3 regions of the Clostridium sp. HMP27 genome follow, and region 2 is predicted to be linked to each of the others. Evidence: riboswitches for the same ligand, from Rfam matches in the RefSeq annotation. Region 2 holds a riboswitch; each other region holds the start of a gene.

Region 1 (6,497 bases), on a different contig from region 2:
AAGGATGATATTATATTTTAAAAGATATAAATTTATATATAGCACTTGTGCAGCTTTACTAATTGGTTTTATTTCATTAGCTCCGTATATATCAAATAAGATGAATGAAACTTCAGGACAAAAGTTAGCTAAAGACATAGCTCCTAAGAATGCCATGTTAAGAAAAACTGAACCTGAAAACTTCATGATAAAAAGTTCTGAGCAAGAAAATGAAGCAAGAAAAGAAGTAGATACATCACTAATAAGTCCGACAGTTTTCTTAGAGGAAAAGTATGCTTTTCAAATAAGTAATTTAGATACTAAGTCATTATCAAGTGGGAATTGGAAGGAGTCACCTGATAAAAGATTTAGTGCGGTGTTAGAGGGGCAAAATGTAGATGGAACTGAAGAAGGAATACATCCTATAATACTCAGGGAAAATGCAACTAAGAAAATATATAAGCTTTCCTTTAAGGATGAATCTATTCAGTATGCTCCAAAGAAATTACAATGGTGGGATAATAAAAATTTACTTGTTACCATAGGATATGGATTTGGAACAATAACTAAAGGGGGAGACTTATTTATTGTTAATATAGATACTGGCAACACATATTCAGTGTATAAAACTCAAGATGATAAAAGGGAAGTAACTGATGTAGAAAAGATATCAAAAAATGATGGAAGTATAGATCTTAAGTTAAAATTAAATGCATATGAAGATGAAAATTACTTAGAATCTCATGTGGAAGAAAAAGTAATAGAAAACTTTAAAGTGCTATATGATAGATAGATGAAAGGGAACCTAAAATTTAGGTTCTCTTTTTTAGTTGTAATATGTATAATTTATGTGTGTATATAATACTAAGGAGGAACTTATGAAAAAGTCTAATAATTTATATACTAAGGCAATCAGCAAATACAACCATGGATATATAGATACTGCTTTGGAATTATGTGAAAAAAGTATAGCTTTAAATATAAATAATGCAGGTGCAATTAATTTAAAGGGACTTTTACTTTATTTGAAGGGGGACTTAGATAATTCAAGAATTCTTTGGAAAATGAATTTCCAAATAAATAGGGATAAGATAGCAAGTAGATATTTAGAGGATACACTAAAGGATAAAGAAAGATTTAATTTATATAAGGAAGCTCTAGAACTTATAAATAATTTAAACATTAATGAGGCTTACTTAAAATTAAAAAAGTGCGCTGAGAGTGATTTTAATTTCATAAATGTAAACAATTATTTGGCGTTATGCTGTATAAAAAAAGGCAATTATGATATGGCATTGCAATATTTAAATAAAGTAATACAAATGGATAAGAAGAATAGCTTTGCTTTAATGCAGAAAAAATCTGTAAAAAAATATGTAAATAATAATTCAAACTCTAAATACAAAGTAGCTGTAATATTATCTATTGTGGTTGTTACATTGGGATCTGCAATATTATTGAGATTTTTTAATAGTGATAATAAGCTATTATTTTATAAACAGGATAAAATAAAAGTTAGTGAAAATATAAGTTATAAACCAAAGGGAATTGAAGCAAAAGAAAATATTGAACCAAAAAACAATAATAGTAATAACATAGTAAAGGGAACTCAATTAAAGGAAGAGAAGTTTTCACAAAGTCAATTAAAAGAACTTATTAATAAAAAGGATTTCGAAAACTTACTAAGATATATAGAAAAGTGGAATAACAAAGATTTATCTATTAATGATAAAGCTCTATACAGTAAGGCTAGAGATTTATTAGAAAATGAAGGGGCACAATATTTCTATAACAAGGGACATGAATATCTAAAAAGTAATAAGTATAAAGAAGCGAAGTACTTTTTAGAAAGAGCTCAAAGCGTGGGTTCTAAGGCATATTTTTTACCAGATACTTTATATATGCTTGGGATTGTTCATGAAAGTATGGAGGATATAGAAAAATCAATATATTATTATAGCATTTATCATAGCAAATATCCAAATGGGGTTTATGAAGATGTAACCTTATATAAATTAGCATTATTATATAAAGATGTGGATATCAATAAATCAAAAAGCTATGCGTCTATATTAACTAGTAGATTTAAGGATTCTATGTATAATAACTCCCTTATAAAAGAAATACTAAATATGAAAAAGTAAATTGATAACTAATAATTATTATTAAATAGTATTGACTTGGCTAAAAAAGTGATATAAAATTATAATATATAATACCCTTTGGGGGTATATGGGAGGAGTAAGGATGGTAAAAGAAATAAAAGACAACAACTTTCAAGATGAGGTTTTAAAATCAAATATTATAACTGTAGTAGATTTTTGGGCACCTTGGTGTGGTCCTTGTAAAATGCTTGGACCTGTAATAGACGAAATATCTCAAGAGTTAAAAAATAAGGCTAAGTTTGTAAAGATAAATGTGGATGAGAATCCAACAGTTTCAAGCCAATATAGAATAGAAAGCATACCAACAGTGCTTGTATTTAAGGGTGGGAAAATAGTTGAAAACTTAGTTGGATTTAGACCAAAGCAAGCAATAAAGATGGCTATTGAAAGAAATTTTTAATACTATATGATAAAAAGAGGTGTAGTAAATGACTAAAAGATATGATATGGCTATAATAGGAAGCGGACCAGCGGGACTTTCTGCAGCTATAAATGCTAAGATAAGAAATAAGGAGTTTATTATATTTGGAACTGAAAATCTAAGTAATAAGCTGATTAAAGCACCTAAGGTAAATAATTATTTAGGGTTTTATGATGTAACTGGAAAAGAACTTAAAGATAACTTTAAGAATCATTTAAACTCAATGGACATACAGATAACAACTGAAAAAATTACAGCAGTTTATGGAATGGGGGATTATTTTGCAGTAATGGCTAATGATAAGACCTATGAAGCTACTACTGTGATAATCGCAACAGGAATGGAATTTACAAAACCATTAAAAGGTGAAGAAGAGTTACTTGGAAGAGGAGTAGGGTATTGTGCTACATGCGACGCACCCTTATATAAGGGAAAAGTTGTAACTATTATAGGATATAATAGAGAAGCAGAAGAAGAGGCCAATTTTGTAAGTGAGTTAGCTTCTAAGGTAAACTATGTACCTATGTACAAGGCGCAATACGATTTGAAAAATAGCATTGAATTAATAGAAGATAATCCTGTTGAAATACAAGGAGAAGCTAAAGTAGAAAAACTTATTCTAAAGACTTCTCAATTAGAAACAGATGGATTATTTGTGTTAAAGGACAGCGTATCGCCATCACAGTTAGTACCAGGACTTGAAATGGAGAATGGGCATATAAAAGTTGATAGAGAAATGAAGACAAATATACCAGGATGCTTTGCAGCAGGAGATTGTGCAGGAAAGCCGTATCAGTATCTAAAATCTGCTGGAGAAGGCCAAGTAGCAGCATTAAATGCTGTTTCATATATCGATTCGTTAAAAAAATAAGTTTATAATCAATGCTTTAAAGCCTATGAGAAACTTCTCATAGGCTAAGCTTATTTAAGTTAGTGTAGTAAAATTATTTTACTACAAAGAATACATGATTACCTATAACCTTTTTATTACTTTTATCGATATTTTTCATCCAGCCACAGGTAGCTATTTTGGGGTTATAAAAAAATACAGCTTTATTTGTAGGATCTTTACCCTTTAATGCATCAGTAACTGCATTAAAGCTATCTTTATCAGGAGTTAATTTGATAACTCCATTTTTCACACAAGAAAATGCATAAGGTTGTTTTATTACACCTGACACAGATTTAGGGAAACCAGGATTTTTTACTCTGTTTAATATTACAGATGCAACAGCAATTTTACCCTCATAAGGCTCGCCGCGGCTTTCTGCATAAACTACTTGAGCCATTAGATATATATCTTCACTAGTTATATAAATTTTACTTTTATTCTCTCCAAAAACTTCCACTGCAATACTTTGATCATTAAACAAGTCACAATCTATATCAGGTTGAGGCATAGCAGCCAAACTTGTAGTACTGGACAATAATAAAAGATAAGAAGTTAAAATTATACTGATTATCTTTTTCATATGTATTTCGCTCCTTTTACCGACGGGGTTAGCTGACGGATTAGGTAAAGGTTAACCTTCATAGTAAATATGATTCACCCCAAAACTTGGTTCCCCCGTGTTTTTTTACTTAGGCTAATGATATTGTGCCCGAAAAATCATAAAAAATACATATTAATTTATAGTATCTTCTTTAAATTTTTCATAGGATTGTACAAAAGAATTAAAGTTATTATTTAGTGTATTATAGGATGCTTCTGTTTCGTTATAAGTAGAAGTTACTTCCTTAGTATAATTAGATGTTTCTTTTTGATTTTGATATGAAATAACATCTAATTTAAAGCTTTGTATATATGAAATATAGTTATTTAAAGTAGTTAAAAATAATTCATATATATATACGGAGTTAGAAGGGACAGTTAGTTTAGAGAACTCAGTCTTTATCCCTTGAACTTGTTCTACATTTGAATCAACTATTTCCATCAATGAATCTAAACTGAGGTTTTTGTTTAATCTATCAACGTAATCATTATAATTCATTTTTATATCTATAAAGGAACTTAAAATTTCATCCATAGAATCAATAAATTCTTTATATTGCGCAGTATTAATTTCATTAGTTTTTCTAATTCTAATAAGGTCCTCTATATAAGAGATACAATTATTTATATAAGTTTTACTTTTATCAGTTAATGAAATACTTAATCTATTAGTATGGAAAAGTGAATAGTGGTAAAGACATTTATTATTAAGATTTTTTAAGGTTATTAAGGCCTTGTCCATATCTCCACCTTGAGGATTAGCAAATATAGCAACAAGTTGTTCGTATATATGTATATTATAATTTAGACCTTGTAATAAGTTGCTATATTCAGTAGCGTTTATAGTATTTGCTTCTATATTATTTAAGTTATTTTTAACTTCTTTTAATTCCTTTACTATGATTGGGAGTTCTTCTCTTGATTTTTCTATATCTATGCTCTGTTCTTTTGTTAAATTCCAAGTTTTATTATTAGTATTATTAATAGAGGTTATACTAATGTGTAATACTTTTTTAGGGCTATCTTTAGTAAAATTCTTTAATAATGAATAGGTGTTAAGTATATTACCTATAATTAGTAATAGGGCAAATGTTATTATGCCTATAATAAGCTTCTTGTTTTTCATTTTAATCCCCCCTTCTAGTTATAATATTCATTACAATTTAATAAAATTACTTCTAAAAAATTTTATTAATAATTTAATAAATTTTACTTAATAAATTATAAAAATTACTAAGTATAGTGTATAATTATTAATGTAATTAAAGAAATAAGGAGGTGAAGAAGCATTGGAGATATTACAGGTGATGATAAATTCAATAAAAAATATAAATGTGTCTTCTATATTAGATATTTTGGCGGTATCATATCTCTTTTATAAAGCATATATGTTAATCAGGGAAACTAGAGCAGAACAACTTTTAAAGGGAATTATACTTATAATAATATTTATTCCCATAAGTAAAGTATTAAGACTTGAAATGCTATATTGGATTTTAAGTAATACAATTACAATAGGGGTGCTTTCTTTTATTATCATATTTCAGCCTGAAATTCGTAGAGCTCTAGAACATATAGGAAGAAGTGCTTTTACTGACAAACATATTTTACAAGATGAGGAAGCAATGGCAAAGGTAATAGAGGAAATAGTTAATGCTGTAGAAAACTTATCTAGAGAAAAAACAGGGGCATTAATAGTAATCGAAAGATTGACAGGACTCGGTGAAATTATAAATACAGGAACTAAATTAGACTCACTAGTATCTTCAGCTCTCCTAGAAAACATATTTGTGGTAAATACTCCTCTTCATGATGGAGCAACTATAATAAGAAACGATAGAATAATTTCTTCGGGATGCTTTTTGCCACTTACAAGTAATAATGAATTAAATAGGGCACTGGGAACAAGGCATAGGGCAGCACTTGGTATATCCGAGAACTCAGATGCAATAATTATAGTAGTTTCAGAAGAAACAGGAACAATATCTTTGGCTGTTAATGGCAACTTAACTAGGAATTACGATAAGGCAAGACTTAAGGATATACTTATGAGAATAATTAAAAAGACTCAAAGTAAAAAATTAAATTTTAAAGAGCGGGTGGTAGCATGGATGAGAGAAACAAAAAAGAGCAGCTAATTATAAAAATATGCTGTCTTATTGCTGCTTTTGGATTATGGTTATATACTACCAACGTATTAAATCCTATAAGAACTTATAAAAAAAGTATTCCAGTAGTTTTAATGAATGCAGATGCAATAGGACAATCAAATTTAACTTTAATTCCTGGACAAAATCCTTCCATAACACTAACATTAAAGGGAACTGCAAATGACGTATATTCCGTTACAGAAAATCAATTTAAAGTAGTAATTGATTTAGGTGCCTATGTGTTAAAAAAAGGAGAAAATATTATCCCTGTAGAACTTAAAGAAATTCCA
Region 2 (6,497 bases):
TTATATGACAGTTATGAGGACACAAATTACATATAACGTAATCATTATCTATTTTTTTATAAAACATAGCTTCCTTAAGCACGCTTTCTACCCCCTTTACCTTTCAAAGATTACCTATACCTTAATACTTCAAATCTTCGCAGAGAGTATTGTTCCCCAGAATTTATACCCGCTTTTCTGAGTACCACATCTAATTGCTTTTCCACAGTATCTATTCCCTCAAGGTCTGGAAGTAATAAAGCTCCCTTATATCCACTATTTACTATTACCCCATACTTTTTAGGATCTAAGTCTTCCCTCTTAGTATCCTCCGCAGGCATGAGCACATCAACAGAATATATAATTTCATCTAATTCCTTTTCTTGTAAGGGAGCAAATCTTGGATCTCCTACCGCTGCCTCCACTGCATTTTTTATTATCTCTTCTGCTATATTATTTGTTGTAGGCGCTGTTGTACCAATACATCCCCTAAGATCTCCATTCTTCTTTAGAGAAACAAATACTCCTCTTTTTTCTTTTAACATTTCCTCAGGTAAATCTTCAGGGATCTCAATATATTTTTTATTTCTTATATACCCTTCAATGCTTTTTCTAGCAAGTTTTACATATTCACTTTCTCTATCCTTTATCTTCTTTAATTTTTCCTCTTTTTTTGTTTCTAATTCCTTTAAGATATTCCTTTCTTCATCCCCTACTGCTTCTATTTTCATTACTCCATACCCTATTCCAAAAGGTCCTTCGTAAGAAAGAAGTTTCCCTTGTATTTTTTTATCATACAATGTTCCAAGTAAAATATAAAAAGATCTAAGTCCACACTCTCCAGCAACTTCACACATATTGCTATTCAAATTGAAAATTTCTTTTACATCTCCACTTTCTAAAAGCGTTATTATTTTATCATCAAATTCTGGTCCTTCCTTTGCATATCCATAGGGACTCTCTTCGCTTAATTTATGAGATAAGTCACCTGAGGCTATTAAAACCGCATCTATGGAAGAACTCTCTACAGTACTTTTAATTATCTTACCTACTTTATAAAGTTCTTCTGAGGATAATAATCCATATGTTATATGTACTAATTTGTAATTCTTATAATTTTTATTTATAAAATACAGCGGAACCATAACACCATGGTCTAATTCTAATTCTATATCATATAAGCTAGAATTTGTTTCATCTATAGCTACAGCCATTATATCCTCATTACCCAAATTCTTTAATAGATTGTTTGATGTTTCTCTATCTATATTTACTTGAAAATTTACATTTGGGGTATTAAAATTCCTAAAGTCCCCTTCTATACTCTCTGAATTCATTATTGCCACAGCATCTCTAAAAAGCGGTCCATGAGGAGTAATTATAATTATAGTTTCAGGCTTTTTTTCTGCTATATCCTTTGAAATTTCAATACATGCATCTATGGTCTTTTGGATCTTTTTTTCTTCCCCTTTTCCTACCTCCGCTACAGCAATAGGTGGATGCGGCATTATGTAATGTGATAAAATTTTACTCATTTATATTCTCTCCTTAATATAAAATTCACTATGTACTAATATATTTCTCTAAACTACCCATATTTAAACACTATAATTTAATTCAAAAAATATCTTACTGAATTACAGTGTATTAATAATCATAATTTAACCATTATTTTTGCAAATCATGAATATTATACATACATAATAAATCTAATAAGACAAATGCTAACTTATGAAGACGTAACTTTTGAGGTGATTAAATGAAAAAATCTTTACTTGTATTTTCTGCCTTAATACTAACTTTGTTAAGTTTAATCATAAATATCATTCATCCTGTTAATGCCCATTCCGCAAAACTAAAATCAAGTTCTACGCTTTTATATGATACAAATAATACACCTATAAGTACTACAAAGATAAATTACAAGGAAGATTATATTGAAGTGGATTTGAATATACCTACATTAAATAATTTAAAGGACAAAAATATTCAAGATAAAATAAATAAATATATATTAAATTCTATTTGTGATCTTAAAAATAAAACAGAAAAACTTGCTAAAACTGATATGAACAATAGCGTCTTAACTAACCCTTATACTGTACAAACAACTTATGATGTTCATTATGCAAATGCCTCATTCTTAAGCCTTACTATTATGTATTACGAATATACTGGCGGCGCTCATGGCATTTCATATAAACTACCTTATAATTTCAACTTAAAGACTAGTGAAAACATTACTTTAGGAAAATTATTTAAGCCAACCACAAATTACATTGACTTAATTAATAAGGAAATACAGCTTCAAATAAACAAAAAAAATTCTGTTCCTGGAGCTATTCCAATAACAGAATTTAAAACTATAAGTAATACTCAACCTTTTTATATTGATGGTAGTAACCTTGTAATTTACTTTCAACCTTATGAAATAGGTTCCTATGTATTAGGCATTCAAGAATTTACAATTCCTCTAAGAAAATTGCGATATTTTTAATGTTGAGCATATAAGTATGGGATTTGCATCGTAGAAAGCATTGAATGAGCTTTAGAGCAGCTTTATTTATAAATTGAAAATACCGTTAAGAGCCTCCTACTGTCTGAGCGACAGCGAGTTTGGGAGGCTTAGATATTTTGAATTTATAAATATTAGCCGCTCTTAGCGAAATGAACGCTTTCCTAGATGCAAATCCCATACGTTAGTTCAACATTATCTTAAAATGTCGCACTTTTTCTAATATGCGTAAACCATTTTACCTATCTTAGCTTTTATAGGCTTGGACAATAACCATTTACTTGTACAACTTGTATCATAAAAAAACAATGCACCATTACTTGGATCTTTTCCATATAAGGCTTCCTGTACTGCTTTTTTGTTAGCATCTGTTGCAGGTTTATTAATTTGTCCATTTTGTACTGGTGTAAATTGATTGTTACTGTTTATAACTGCATTTATCGTATTTGGAAACTTTGAGCTTTTAACTCTATTTATAACTACTGCTGCTACAGCCACCTGTGCACTATAAGATTCTCCCCCTGCTTCTGCTCTAACAAGTCTTGCAAGAAGATCTAACTCTTTTGCATTATATGATATAGCTGCCTTAAGATTTCCTCTACTTGCAGTAACCTTATTTGATGCTTTTGCCTTTGGTTGTGCTTTTGAAACTGTACTAACTGTTTTAGCATTAGCATTCGTCTTATTTGAACTATTTACATTTTGCCCCTTATTCTTATCTAAATTTCCAGATTCATCTGCATTATTAAATCTTACAGTTTTTAAATTTGTATTTTCCTTATCTTCATTAACTGCCTTATGCGTATTGCCTTCATTATTAGACAATGTCACCATTTCTTGATTTTGATATTTTCTCTGCTGATTACTAGCCATTTTAGCATTAGTATTATAAATCACAACACTTAATCCTAAAACTAAAATCATAGATAAAGCAAATACCTTTAATTTTTTCATAATTTTATACCTCCATTTTGCCTCCGAGGTTAGTTGACGGGTTCGGGTTAGAGGTACCCTACTTTTAAAAGATTCACCCCATAGGATATCCCCCGTACTCCATAAAGGAGATTCGGCATCTTTGTAAGTTACATTCTATAGTCTATTATACAAGTTGTCTATATGAAATTACTGGCATATTGCCTTAACCCATTGATTTCACTGGTATTGTTTACAGTAGATTTTTCTAATAAAATATAGTAAAAAACTTAAATTTTATATAAGTTTTTTGCGAAAATAAAAAGACATTTATATAAATGCCTTTTTAAGCAAATCATTTTTATTAAAATATCATATGATATTTTAATAAAAAAATTATAATCAAAACCCACTGTGTAATCATAAGAGTTGGAAAGCCGTATCTAAACATATTATGCAAAGTTTTATGATGAAATATCTTCATTCCTAGGTATGCTCCAGTAGCTCCAAATAAAAATGCCCACCCAAATAATACCTTTTCAGGCACCCTCCATTTATGCTTTCTTGCACAGTATTTATCCCACCCCATAAGCGAGTAGCTTATTATGTTTACGACTATAAAAATATAAATATAATACATATATATCTCCTTACATGATTTGAATGCCTATTAGTAATCAGTAATCTTAAATTTTAGTATAAATTAATAACCTATTAGAAATTTTCCTGTATCTATTTATAATTATATCACTTTTTATAAAAATATGTCTTAGTCCATTTAGAAGTTATCTGTATTTGAAATAATTTATAATTTTTACAGAAAAAGTGTGTGTAATCCATCAAATTACACACACTAACCTTCTTATTCCATCATTGAAACTAATTTTTTACTTAAAACTAATAATACTGCTCCAAGTACTATAGATATAGCTGCTATTCCACCAAATATTTGTAGATGTCCAAGTACTTCAACATAGGATGCCACATATCCTGCTGCTATATTAGCTATAAAGCTGCCCATTAACCATACTCCCATTAATAAAGAAGCATATTTTATTGGGGCAAGTGAACTTACCATAGATAATCCTATTGGGGATAAACATAGTTCTCCAAGGGTATGAAGAAAATAAGCTCCTACAAGCCACATTAAATTAGCTTTTACTAAAGTATTATCTCCAGCTGAACCTCTTTCAAGTACTGCTCCTACCATAAGTAGGAAACCTACTCCAAGAAGTATCATACCTAGAGCCATTTTTGCAGGTACTTTCAAGTCTCCTTGTTCCGTCTTAGAAAGGCTTATCCAAATTTTAGATACAATTGGTGCTAATATAACTATAAATACAGGATTTAAAGATTGGAACCAGGATACTGGTATTTCCATTCCAAATGCATTTCTATTTATATAATCTTTTGTGTAAATAGTAAGAGAACTTCCTGCTTGTTCAAATCCAGCCCAAAAGAATACAACAAATGCTGTTAGTATAAATATAACTGCGGTTCTATTTTTTTCTTGTTTTGTAAGGGGTCTATTTGCATCTTCATGATTTTCAGTTATAGATTTTGTTTTTATGACAGGTGACTTACCAATATCTCCAAGATATTTTTGAGCTAATAGTGTAAACAAGATTCCTCCAAAAATCATGCCTATAGCTGCTGCAAGAAAGCCATACTTAAATCCGTAGTGCATTATTTGCTCTCCTTGTCTTTGAGCAAATATATTCTCAGCTAAAGTACCACACACAAGTGGTGCTAAGAATGCGCCTACATTAATTCCCATATAGAAAATAGTGAATGCTGAATCTCTTCTATCATCTCCATCTTCATATAGTTGTCCAACTAATGTGGAAATATTAGGCTTAAAGAATCCATTCCCTATTATAAGAAGTCCTAACCCTATGTATAAAAAGGTTCTGGTTTGTGATGCAAAAAGGGAAAACTGTCCTATTGCCATAATAATACTACCTAGTATTATAGCTTTTCTCTGACCTAAGTATTTGTCAGATAAATATCCCCCAATTATTGGAGTAAAATAAACAAATCCAGTAAAATAACCATATATAAGAGCTGCTGTATTTTTGTCAAATCCTAATCCACCTTTTAAAAGTTCAGTACTTAAGTATATTATAAGTAGTGCTCTCATACCGTAGTAACTAAATCGTTCCCACATTTCTGTCAAAAAAAGCATATATAACCCCGGCGGGTGTTTTAGCTTTTTAGAGCTATTTTCAAAATTTCCTTGATGCATACCCTCTTCTTTTCTTAACTGCATTTTACCAACTTCCTTCGTTCATTATTTCGACATATTTTTTGACACAAAGAAAATTTTATCATCTTCTTTTAATTTCAACAAGATATTTTTATATATTTTTAATACAATTAATTTTTACTATTTTCAAGCTATATTAAATTCACTTATGATTTTATAAATTTATTTACCTGAATTTTTCTACAAAGCCATGCCTATAAATAATTAAGGCAATGCCATTTAAAGCATTGCCTTAGGAATTATGATAATTTTTCAATTTTTGATTTTAATCTACTATTGGACTGCTCCATTGAATTAATTATTTTATCAAAACTAGATTTTACTTGTTTTTCATCCTTTGAATCCACAGCCTTTTCAAAATCTTTCCACATAGCTTTCTTTTCTTCTCTCATCTTATCATGCTCTTTTTTCATTTCTTCTCGTTTTTCTTTATTTTCTTCTTTGCAGTCTTTTTTATTTTCTGCATTATCTTTTACCATATTTTCTTCCTTGTGCTTTTTAATTAACGGCTTAAATTGCTCCATTAATTCTTTTCTTTCCTTTATAGTCTTATCCCATTGTGCCTTTGTCCCTGGAACTATTTCATCTGCTTTTTCTACAAGCTTAGATTGTTTTTCTAATTTTTTGTTTATTTTTTCTTCTCTCTTTTCAAACTCTTCTTTCTTATCTTGTTTCTTATCTTTCTTTTGACTTTCTATTATATTATTGGGTGACTTTTGTTCATTTGAAGGCGTTGGTTTAGCCAAAACGGCTGAAGGCATCATAGATGCTGCAATAGTTAATGCAACTATAAACTTCTTAGATTTCAACATAATACATTCTCCT
Region 3 (6,497 bases), on a different contig from region 2:
TAGAAAAGATAAGAATAATTCTTTACTAGTATTTGATAATAATGAAGAATCTTTTACATATATTGATTACAAAAACTCTATTAATCAATATGAAATTCAAAAGGAAAGCGAACAAAGAATTGATGAAATTAATGCACTTAAAAATGAGCTTGCTAATTTTAAGCTTACATTTACGGATTTGATAAATCATTCTCCTAAACACATAGATACAAGGAGCCATCTGCTAAATATTGCCTTATGCTGCACTAAGAATGATGATATAAGTACATATATAAGAAAAAATAAAGCTCTTCCTATAAAGCAACTAACTGTTTTAACTGGTTGTAACAGAAAGTTATTAGAACGATGGAGAAAATACATAATTGTACTTTTTTTAATAATGTCAAATGATGAGTATTTATATCTAAAATCTTATCTTAATATAGGTGTAGGTGATAAAAATGAATAATATTAAAGGTATAATAATTGAAATTCAAAAAAACAAAGCAGTACTTTTAACTTCTACAGGCGAATTTATAGAAGTGCTTGCTACTAAGGACATGAATGTAGGGGAGGAGTATATTAAAACTATCAGCCAAACTAGCTTTATTAGAAATATACCTAAGGCATTAGTTGCTGCACTTATTACGTTTACAGTGTTAGGTGGTGGATTGGGTGCTTATTATACTCCAGTTGCTACTTTAAATCTCAGTATAAACCCATCCGTTCAATTAAAAACTAATTTATTTAATAAGGTTATTCATTCTAGTGCCTTAAACTCTGATGGTAAAGTTATATTAGATAGTATAAATATTAAAAACAAAAATTTTAATGATGCGCTATGCTTAATCGTAACAGAAAGTGAGCATCAAAAATTTATCACAGAAGATTATAAGGCAAGTAAATCTATTAGTTTAGAAGTAACAGGTAAAAATTTAAATGTATCAACCTTCGAAACTATCGTTCACGAACATGGAATTTCACTTGAAGTAAAAATTAATAATAAGCCTTCTATAAACAATAAAAAATCAAATAATAAAGACACTAACTTAATAAATACAAATAAAAATTCTAATAAATTAAATGATGAAAATAACTCTAGAAATGGAACAAAAAATAATTCAGAAAGCACTAATTCAAATTCCAACACAAAAGGCTCTCAAACATCTACTAATGACTCCTATAACAAAAAAGATGATATTAAAACAGAAACCAATGATAATAAAAATAATGGTAACACTAATAGTAAGAATGCAAAAGATGCAACCTCGAAGAAAAATTTTGATGAAAGCAATAATTCTAACTCCGAATCTAAAAAAAAAAATAAAACTCCTTCAGATAAGTCCTTAAAAAAGGAAAAATAAAAAATGCGAGCATTTTTAATCTCTAATCACAATTGCTAAAAGACTATATAAATCTATGTTCTAGCAGTTGAAGATTAGAGATTATTATTAATTTAAAATGCTTCGCATTTTTATTTCATTTTTTGAAGTATAGAATAGATAAACATATAATTTTCTGCTGTTTTATCATTGCTTAATTCATTTGGCAATTTTCCCACTTTATCCTTTAATTCATTTAATATTTTAATATTTGGACTTTCTTGATCTACAGCCTCTAATGATTTGCACCAATTCTTAAAGTCTTGAGTTTGTATTGCCTTTACATTCTTTTCAGATAGTTTCCCAAGGACTTGTATATATCCATTTAATATTTCACTTATTTCCATATCACATAAATTATTTACCTTTATTTCAAACTTCATAGTTGAATTTGATACTTTATTAGTATTTAAAGTGTTTATTATGACTTTTGCAGCATCCTCTGTATATATACCTAGAAAAACTCTCTTATATTTATCATCACTTATAACAAATGGGTTCCCATAAGAGCTTAATTGACTTCTAGTCTTTTCTACACCAGTTTCATTCCCAAACATTCCACCCTGTATTGCCACATAAATAAAGCTATTATTACTTATTATTGATTGCTTAGGGGTTTCACCCTTATTATTTATATTTTTATCATTAACTTTAGTTTCTGTAACCTTTCCTTGTGTTTTAATTATAGAGGAATTCTTAATAAATAATTTGAAGAATATACTTCCTATTAAGAATGAAAGTATAAGTATCATTATAAGTATAATAAAAAAAATAACATTATCTTTTCTTTTTCTCTTTAAATCATATCTTGTATACTTTATATTCACCACTCCCTCTTAAGTATTCAATACATTGAAACCATTACTAAGATATCCTCCACCTTATTATAAAAAGCATATATAAATTTTGCTCATATGTTACCTATATAATAATATTATACTTTACTTAAAATTATGATTAAGAGATTCTATCATTAAATATTTAAATTTAACTTCCTAATCATTTAGCACTAAACTTACTACTAATTTGTAATATATTTGTCCTAAATAAAATAAAAGTCAGTTAAAAACTGACTTTATATATTAATCATTACTTATTATCTATTATTTATTGAAGTACCCTTCTAGCTCCTGCATATCTGGAAGCATAATAACTTCCTGAAAGACTGCTTACGATAACTTTCCCACTTCCTGATGATGCATGAATGAATTGTCCTCCACCTACATATATTCCAACATGTGAAATTGAGGAATCTGTATTAAAAAACACCAAATCTCCAGGCAATAAACTTTCTTTAGATACAGCTTGTCCTGTTGCAAATTGAGTTCCTGTATAATGGCCTAAATTTACTCCAAATGCTCTATATACATACAAAGTGAATCCTGAACAATCAAAAGCTGATGGGCCAGCTGCACCCCAAACATATGGTTTTCCCATAAACTTATATGCATAAGACACTACATCTACTCTTCCGTTTGAGCCTCTGCTTACAGTAGCTTTCTTAGCAGTTGCTTTAGCAGTTGGATTTACAGTTTCTTTTTTAGGTACTACTATGACTTTATTCCTGTTAACTGTTGCTGCACGAACAGCTAAATTTTTAGAAGTTAAATTTACTGAATCAGCTTGTACGCTATTATTTTTTAGCGCTCCTAGAAATGTTAATGATAAAAAGAAAATTACACTTACCACTATACTTTGTCTTTTGTTATTCATTTATTATCCGCCTTTCTTTGCCTCCGAAGTTAGCTGACGGGTTCGGGTAAAGGTACCCCTACTTAATATATTTAATAGTATACTAAGATTAACCCCAATACATTGGTTCCTCCGTACCCAGATATTTTCCGGGATTCAGCTTATTTATATAGTTTATATTTTCTTGATTTTCATGAGTATTATTATATATGATTTTATCGAAATGATTAGTTTGAGTCTATTTCATATATTTCCTTGTTTTATTATACATGATTTGTTAATACTTAGTCAATAAAAGTTAACACTTTTTTTTAAATTATCTGTATATTTTGTTTATTTTTTTAAAATCCTAAGTCTTTGTTTAATATAATAACCTTTATTCTATCATTTCTTTGTTTTTTCATTATTACATAATCGCAACAAATTCTATCATCGCTATTACAATCCATACAATATCCAACTTTTGCGCATGGGGTATTTTTATTTAACTTTTTTGCATTTACAGGAGCTGCAATTTTCTTTACTCTCTGTTCTGCTTCCTTTAAGTCTTTTACTATTTTATTTACACCACATACTACAATAACTTGATCTGGTCCAAAAAGCATAGCTGCTACCCTATTACCATTTCCATCCACATTAAATAATTCTCCATTTTCCGTTATGGCGTTAGAACTACATAAATAAGTATCGGCACAAAAGGCCTTTTTATTAAGTTCTTTTCTTCCCTGAATTGTTAAATTAGAATCATATCTATCTAAAAATGTGAAATTACCGTTTCTTAGATAATCTATTACTCCTGTTTCCAATAAAGTCTCAGAACCTCCTACAGATACTACAGTCCCCTCTTTTATTAACTCATTTAACTTTCCAATTAGTTCTACTTCATCCTGCACTAAAACTGCTTCCATATTATTTCTTTTTAAATTTTCAATAGTTCTTTCTATTAACTTTTCATTTCTCCATTGCATAAATTTGTCCATTATTATACCTCCCTAAGGATTTTTTTAATATAAACATATTGCTTCTTTTATTATTTGCCTTATAAAGTTCTTCGGAAACTCTTATAACTTCGTATCCATTTCTAGTCCAAAATTTCAACTTAGAACCATTCTCTTTTATAATGCGTGTATAAAAATCTCTTACCCCATACTCTTCTTTTAAATAAATACTCAATTTTTTTAAGATTATGCTTCCTATTCCCTTGCTTCTCATAGACTTATTTAAAGAAATAGACCATATCCATGCTTCATGAGGATTCTTAAATTCAACTCTACCTTTTATAATTCCTAAAATCTCATGATTTTCTTTATCATTTATCTTCAAAAAGAACTCATTTTCACTTACATAATACTCCAAAAATTTTTCATAAATATCTCCTACTTCCAATTCTTCCTTCTGTGACCTACATTGATTCTTCAAATAATCGTCTACATATATTACATCCTCTTTTTGTATACTCAAAATAGTCATATTATCTATAGTTAAATTTATATCTAACATTATCCTCACCCCATTTCATACATGATTTTATTACAAATTAGCATGTTTAAATTCATTCAAGGCATTTCATTATTAAACTATTCTACATATAATTTAAATCTCCTTGTATATTACTGATAAAATTTACTTTACTTTTAATCGATTAAAATTAAAATGGCTGCTAAAAAGCAGCCATTAAACTTATTAATCCCAATCTCCCCAGTCATGATCTCTTCTACGTCTTCTTCCTCTACGTCTTCTTCTACGTCTTCTTCTTCCACGTAGTTCACTAAGTAAAAGTATTTCAAGTAAAGGTCTTGGCCCCCACCATATTCCATTAGGGCTTCTATAATCATTTACATCATTTACATCATTTACATCATTTTCATCATCTTTTATATGGCATTTGTCCATTATGTCATCACAAACTTTTTTAACCCAGTCCTTAGATGGACAATATTCCTTACCATATTTATATTCCATAACATTACAATGATACTTTATCATAGGTATAACTTGATTATAAAGCTCAGGATACATTCCCTTTAACTTTTCATCATCTTCATCCCTATCATTTTCTTCTGGCATGTTAGACATAGGCATTCCACAATAGCATAAGTAAGGACATTTATACTGCATATTTCCCCCTAAAATAAATTTCTCACCATTATATATATATGCAAAAGTTTAAAATTTAGTTACAACTTTTAGAAATATTGCGGCGGTTTTTAATGCTCTGCAAGTCCACTTTCTTTGAATTGTAAGATAAACTTTTTCATTATTTTATTTACCTTTTCCTTTAAGAATATTCCAATCACTAAAGATATAACAAAATATACAGATAATTTATATATATTGAAAATTAATAAGTCCTTCAAAATTCCTCCTACAGTTTCCCTCATACCTCCTATAGCATATGTAAAAGGTAACATAGGGTTTATACTCTGAAAGAATGGGGAGGTTAGCTGTATTGGAAATGTGCCTCCTGATGCTGCAACTTGTAATACCATAACTACCATTGCTATAGCTTTACCCACATTCCCAAATACCGAAACCAATGTGTATATAATCATCATAAATATAATACTTGTATATACTCCAAATACTACATATGGAAGTGGCGCTATAACATAAGTTTTAAGCAAGTATAAATTACCTAGAGTCACTACTAGCGCTTGCATAATTCCAATTGTTACAAATGTAAGATACCGTCCTAAAAACTCTTGGGTTGGAGATATTTCTAATCCATCCTCAAAACTTTTTACCTCCACCGACAGTAAAGCAAGTGCAATAAGCCCCCCTACCCATAAAGCAAGTACTGTATAAAATGGAGCCATAGCTGAGCCATAATTAGGTATTGCGAAAAGCTTATTTTCTTTCATTTCTATAGGATTTGCTAAAAACTCACTTTCAGCCTTTGCATCTCTCTTTAATATATTTATGATCTCATTAATTTTTTCATCATCACTTAATCCTCGTAATTTTTCAGCTCTTTCATGCATATCATTTTGAATTCCAGGAAACTCCTCTTTTATTTCCTTCAATCGATCACTTCCCATACCTACTCCATCACTAGCTAGTTGAAGTAAACTATCAATTAAAGGAATATTATCTTGAAAATTTTCAAGCATGACAATGCCGTTACTAGATATACCTTGAAGATCCTTTAGAGAATCATTAATTGCAGGTTCAGTTTCAGTATCAAAGGTGTTAATAATTTCATCTGTAAAATCCATAATATCATCAGCACCTTGAATTGCTGCGCGTATGCTCTCAGGTAAAACCTCATTTCCTTCGTCCATTGTTGTAATTATAGAGTTAATAACTCTCCTTTGGCCTGACATTTCACTTTTAATAGCTGAAAGATTACTAATAAATTTTCTTATAATTTTACTACCATTTTTTGTTATAGTTGTATCAACACTATTAAGTTTTTTATCTAGTGAATTTAGAAGATTTATTTGT

Evidence for each region. Region 2 has a riboswitch for cyclic di-AMP ahead of DP68_RS09985 (cell wall hydrolase). Riboswitches for the same ligand answer to the same signal wherever they lie in the genome.
Region 1: another riboswitch for cyclic di-AMP. It lies ahead of DP68_RS04195 (cell wall hydrolase); the one in region 2 lies ahead of DP68_RS09985 (cell wall hydrolase).
Region 3: another riboswitch for cyclic di-AMP. It lies ahead of DP68_RS08265 (C40 family peptidase); the one in region 2 lies ahead of DP68_RS09985 (cell wall hydrolase).

What each region holds. Positions count from the first base shown of each region.
Region 1 is NZ_JMFY01000007.1:35,934-42,430, forward strand. It holds gene DP68_RS18840 (DUF4652 domain-containing protein) at 1-772, shown strand, start outside; gene DP68_RS04180 (tetratricopeptide repeat protein) at 858-2,123, shown strand; gene trxA (thioredoxin) at 2,227-2,544, shown strand; gene DP68_RS04190 (NAD(P)/FAD-dependent oxidoreductase) at 2,573-3,436, shown strand; gene DP68_RS04195 (cell wall hydrolase) at 3,510-4,037, opposite strand; cyclic di-AMP (ydaO/yuaA leader) riboswitch at 4,041-4,163, opposite strand; gene DP68_RS04200 (hypothetical protein) at 4,191-5,183, opposite strand; gene cdaA (diadenylate cyclase CdaA) at 5,347-6,195, shown strand; gene DP68_RS04210 (CdaR family protein) at 6,165-6,497, shown strand, end outside.
Region 2 is NZ_JMFY01000018.1:170,973-177,469, forward strand. It holds gene amrS (AmmeMemoRadiSam system radical SAM enzyme) at 1-82, opposite strand, end outside; gene amrA (AmmeMemoRadiSam system protein A) at 111-1,514, opposite strand; gene DP68_RS18930 (DUF3298 and DUF4163 domain-containing protein) at 1,739-2,476, shown strand; gene DP68_RS09985 (cell wall hydrolase) at 2,714-3,448, opposite strand; cyclic di-AMP (ydaO/yuaA leader) riboswitch at 3,452-3,576, opposite strand; gene DP68_RS09990 (DUF1294 domain-containing protein) at 3,771-4,046, opposite strand; gene DP68_RS09995 (peptide MFS transporter) at 4,269-5,675, opposite strand; gene DP68_RS10000 (hypothetical protein) at 5,912-6,484, opposite strand.
Region 3 is NZ_JMFY01000017.1:108,228-114,724, reverse strand. It holds gene sigI (RNA polymerase sigma-I factor) at 1-448, shown strand, start outside; gene DP68_RS08275 (anti-sigma factor domain-containing protein) at 441-1,343, shown strand; gene DP68_RS08270 (hypothetical protein) at 1,454-2,188, opposite strand; gene DP68_RS08265 (C40 family peptidase) at 2,469-3,074, opposite strand; cyclic di-AMP (ydaO/yuaA leader) riboswitch at 3,078-3,225, opposite strand; gene DP68_RS08260 (lactate utilization protein) at 3,395-4,033, opposite strand; gene DP68_RS08255 (GNAT family N-acetyltransferase) at 4,005-4,553, opposite strand; gene DP68_RS08250 (hypothetical protein) at 4,737-5,171, opposite strand; gene DP68_RS08245 (YhgE/Pip domain-containing protein) at 5,261-6,497, opposite strand, start outside.